2 regions of the Bradyrhizobium sp. Bra78 genome follow, and region 2 is predicted to be linked to the other one. Evidence: predicted binding sites of a transcription regulator. Region 2 holds the regulator's gene; the other holds the start of a gene.

Region 1 (2,201 bases), on a different contig from region 2:
CCACCGCCATCAGCGCGACCCAGATCCACCCGATCGTCCGGTGCGGCAACGTGCCCTTGGGAGCCGCGAACTGGACCAGGCCCAGCAGAAAGGCCGCCATCGCGGCAAATGCGTGCAACGGAATGGCCGGAGCAGCCTCAAGCAGCGGCGCAAGGCTCATTGCGAGGCTTCCCCCGTTAGAGGCGCGAGCCATGTAAACAGGATTAACATCAAGTTAATACCATTCACATGACTGCCCGTCAAAAGCTTGAAGCAGCACATGAGGCAAGCCCGGGAAACCCGAGCCTTACCCGCAAATTGGTAAGAAATCCTGCCGCATCACGCGAGCAAGGCGACGTTAAGGACGAAGCGCCCCGCCGCTCAGAACGGGATATCGTCGTCCATGTCGCTGTTGCGGCCACCGCCGCCAGCGGCAACGGGACGGCGCGGTGCGCTGCTGACTGGACCGGAGGAGCCGAAATCGCCGGCCGGCTCATCGCCGAAGCTGCCGCCTCCCGCGCCGCCACTGCGGCCATCGAGCATCGTCAGGGTCGAGTTGAAGCCCTGGAGCACGACCTCGGTGGAGTACTTCTCGACGCCCGCCTGGTCGGTCCATTTGCGGGTCTGGAGCGCGCCCTCGATGTAAACCTTGGCGCCCTTCTTCAGGTACTGCTCGGCGACCTTGCACAGCCCTTCATTGAAGATCACCACGCGATGCCACTCGGTCTTTTCCTTGCGCTCGCCGCTGTTCTTGTCGCGCCAGGTCTCCGAGGTGGCGATGCTCAAATTCGCGATCGGCCGCCCGTCCTGGGTGCGGCGGATTTCAGGATCCTTGCCGAGATTTCCAACCAGAATGACCTTGTTGACGCTTCCCGCCATCGCCGCTCTCCACTCCGAATGCCACTGAATTTAAAAAGGCCGGCCCGCTCCCCGCGTTCCGCTGCCCCTGTTGAGGCGACCCTATACGCTCGCCGGACGCTTGCGGACGCCGATCACCGCGCCACCCCTCAGGTTATCCCCACATATAGCATCGACCTCCGGTTTGTTCCAGATTTGTTCTTGCAAATGACGGAGCCGAAGGGGCGGCCTTGAGCGGCCAGCGTCCTGCGGAAGGCAGGCGCAAACATGGAACTTTTTCGGGTTCCCTGAAAAGAGCAAAACAACTTAACATTCAGCAAGTTATCGCGGCTCCGCCGATCTGCGACTGTGGCATTTCGGCGACGGACTCTGTCCCTCGCTCGGACTAGGCTTGCCTTGGAATTAATGCATTTGGGCCTCGCGCCTGATCAAACCGCTTCGGGGATTTCAAGAAGCGGACGAACCTGGGGAAACTTGCAATGAATAAGATCCTGATTGGTGCAATCGGTGCAGTGGCGTTGAGCCTGTCGGCTCCCGCCAGCGCGGCGGACATGGCCGCGCGTCCCTACACCAAGGCTCCGGCGCCGATGGTCGCCGCCATCTACGACTGGAGCGGCTTCTACATCGGCTTCAACGGCGGCGGTGGCACCAGCCACAAGTGCTGGGACGGCGATGTCGGCGGTGGCGTTTTCGTCGGCGAAGGCTGCCACAACGCGGTCGGCGGCACTGCCGGTGGCCAGGTCGGCTACCGCTGGCAGTCGGCCAATTGGGTGTTCGGCCTCGAGGGCCAGGGCAACTGGGCCGACTTCTCGGGTGACAACATCAGCGCGATCACCGGCCTGCGCGATCGTTCAAAGATCAACGCCTTCGGCCTGATCACCGGCCAGGTCGGCTATGCCTGGAACAACGTCCTGCTCTACGTCAAGGGCGGCGGCGCCGTCGTCGGCGACCGCTACCGCAGCTTCGACGTCGTCTCCGGCCTCGAGGTCGACCGGGCCGACGAGACCCGCTGGGGCGGCACCGTGGGCGCAGGCATCGAGGTAGGCTTCGCACCGAACTGGACCGTGGGCTTCGAGTACGACCACATCTTCCTCGGTAACCGCACCATCGGCTTCACCGGCTCCGGCAATTTCCTGTTCGCGCCGCTTGGCGCTGCCACACGCTCAGATCGCATCAGCCAGGACGTCGATATCGGCCTCATCCGCTTGAACTATCGCTGGGGTGGCCCGATCGTCGCGAGGTACTGAACCTACTGATATCATTCAAAGACTTGAAGGCCGGCCTCGCGCCGGCCTTTTCGTTTCTGTTCCCCTTGAGGAACAATAGGTCAGCACTTGCTACATTTTCAGGCTGCTGTGGCTGAT
Region 2 (2,201 bases):
GGCCAGATCGTCTATTCCAACGGCTATGCCCTGCATGCGCTGGCTCGCAGCGAGGGGGCCGAAACCGTCGACCTCGGTATTGCCGCCGACGCGCTGGAGGCCACCACCGCCGGCATCCGCCGCGCGCGCGCGAGCGGCGCAGACGTCCTCATCACTACCGGCGGCGCATCGGTCGGCGACCACGATCTGGTCCAGCAGGCGCTGAGGGACGAAGCCGTCGCGATGGCCTTCTGGAAGATCGCGATGCGGCCAGGCAAGCCGATGATGCATGGACGGCTCGGCGCGATGGCTGTGATCGGCCTGCCCGGCAATCCCGTGTCGTCCTATGTGTGCGCCTTCCTGTTCATGGTGCCGCTGATTCGCGCGTTGTCGGGCCGGGCCGCAATTCATCATCACCGCGAGCGCGCCGTGCTCGGCCGCGACGTCGGCGCCAACGACCAGCGCGAGGACTATCTGCGCGCACGTCTGGAGCAGCGCGACGACGGCACGCTCGTCGCCCTTCCCGTCAGCCATCAAGATTCTTCGTTGCTTGCGAATCTCGCTGCGGCACAGGCACTTCTCGTGCGCGCACCGTTCGCGCCGAAAGCCGAGACGGGCTCGCCTTGCGAAGTGTTGCGGCTCCCCGTCTGAGCGTCCCGCCAATGCGCGTTCCGCGAACTTTGCTCTGTTCACGGTAAATTAAGCAGTTGCGGAACATGTATCGAACATATAGTGTCCGTTCATGATTTGTTTCGAGCATGTCGCGGCATATTGCTGAATTCAGCGTCTCGGAATCGAACGACATCAACCGGGGGACTTAGGTCGAGATGTTAACGCGCAAACAATACGAGCTTCTGCGGTTCATCAGTGAACGTCTGAAGGAAAGCGGCGTGCCGCCTTCTTTCGACGAGATGAAGGATGCGCTCGACTTGCGCTCGAAGTCGGGCATCCACCGCCTGATCACGGCGCTCGAGGAGCGCGGGTTCATCCGTCGCCTCCCCAACCGCGCCCGCGCGATCGAAGTCATCAAGCTGCCCGAGCTCCAGGCGGCCGCCGGCAGCCGCCGCGGCTTCACGCCGAGCGTCATCGAGGGCAACCTCGGCAAGGTCCGCGCGAGCTCAAGCCTGTCTGCCGACGAGGGCGAACGCCCCGTTGCCGTGCCGGTAATGGGCCGCATCGCGGCCGGCACGCCGATCGAGGCGTTGCAAACCCGCAGCCATACCATCAGCGTACCGCCTGACATGCTCGGCTCGGGCGAGCATTACGCGCTCGAAGTGCGCGGCGATTCCATGGTCGAGGCCGGCATCCTCGACGGCGACATGGCGCTGATCCAGCGCAACGAGAGTGCCGATACCGGCGACATCGTGGTGGCGCTGATCGACGACGAGGAAGCGACGCTCAAGCGCTTCCGCCGTCGCGGCGCCTCGATCGCGCTCGAGCCCGCCAACGCGGCCTATGAGGTGCGCATCCTGCCGCCCAACAGGGTGAAGATTCAGGGCAAGCTGATCGGCCTGTACCGGAAATACTGATACCGGAAAGTATCCGGCGCATCCGCGCTCGCATGAGCAACGATCGCCATCGACGATTGGAGCGGACGATTGTCCGCTCCCGCTGGGTAGTCTTTCTGGTTTCGCGCAGATTATCCGGCCCCTCCTCCGGCGCTTCATCCTCGGCACGCCGCATGAAGCAGCACCGCTTCGCGGCCTCAGCAGCTCGAGGAAACAGCCATGCGCCAGATCGTCTTGAGCACAGTCGCGGCGGCGCTGATCGCAGTATCAGCGTCGCAAGCCGCCGCACAACCGCCTCGCCCTGTCTGCAAAGGTGGCGGTTAGCGAACGAGCCCGCGCCGGCCGCAATGCAATCGCCTGCCGTCGCAACCGAGCTGGCATTATTCGGGATGGTCGGCCCCCTCAGGGCGCTGACACGCGCCTGCAGAATGCACGGGAAGAGGCTTTGTTCCTATTGGATTCGGGAAAGTTAATGTGATCGTGGCCTGCGGATCCCAGCCGCAGATTTGCCTACAACCAAGCAGACCGTTGCGTGCTTGAACTCTGATAGAGGCCTGCGCCTCGATAAGAGACGCGGGTCGCTGTCTTCGCAAGAGGAGCACCCGATGTGTGACTACAGCCTGCATGCCGTCGCGTCGCGCCCCGCCGAAGTCGGCGAGACGATCGTCACGACAACCTTCCGCGGCACCTCCACGCGCGGCTTTGCGTCCGCAG

The links. Region 2 encodes LexA, which represses DNA repair genes until DNA is damaged. Its sites were predicted from a motif close to TGTTCNNNNTGTGTTCNG; they were not measured.
Region 1: the regulator LexA is predicted to act here: its motif matches at 1,023-1,040, upstream of OC450_RS29855 (single-stranded DNA-binding protein).

What each region holds. Positions count from the first base shown of each region.
Region 1 is NZ_JALJRE010000017.1:51,338-53,538, reverse strand. It holds gene OC450_RS29860 (DUF2306 domain-containing protein) at 1-160, opposite strand, end outside; gene OC450_RS29855 (single-stranded DNA-binding protein) at 361-858, opposite strand; gene OC450_RS29850 (outer membrane protein) at 1,317-2,084, shown strand.
Region 2 is NZ_JALJRE010000010.1:249,325-251,525, reverse strand. It holds gene glp (gephyrin-like molybdotransferase Glp) at 1-630, shown strand, start outside; gene lexA (transcriptional repressor LexA) at 807-1,508, shown strand; gene OC450_RS22940 (hypothetical protein) at 2,093-2,201, shown strand, end outside.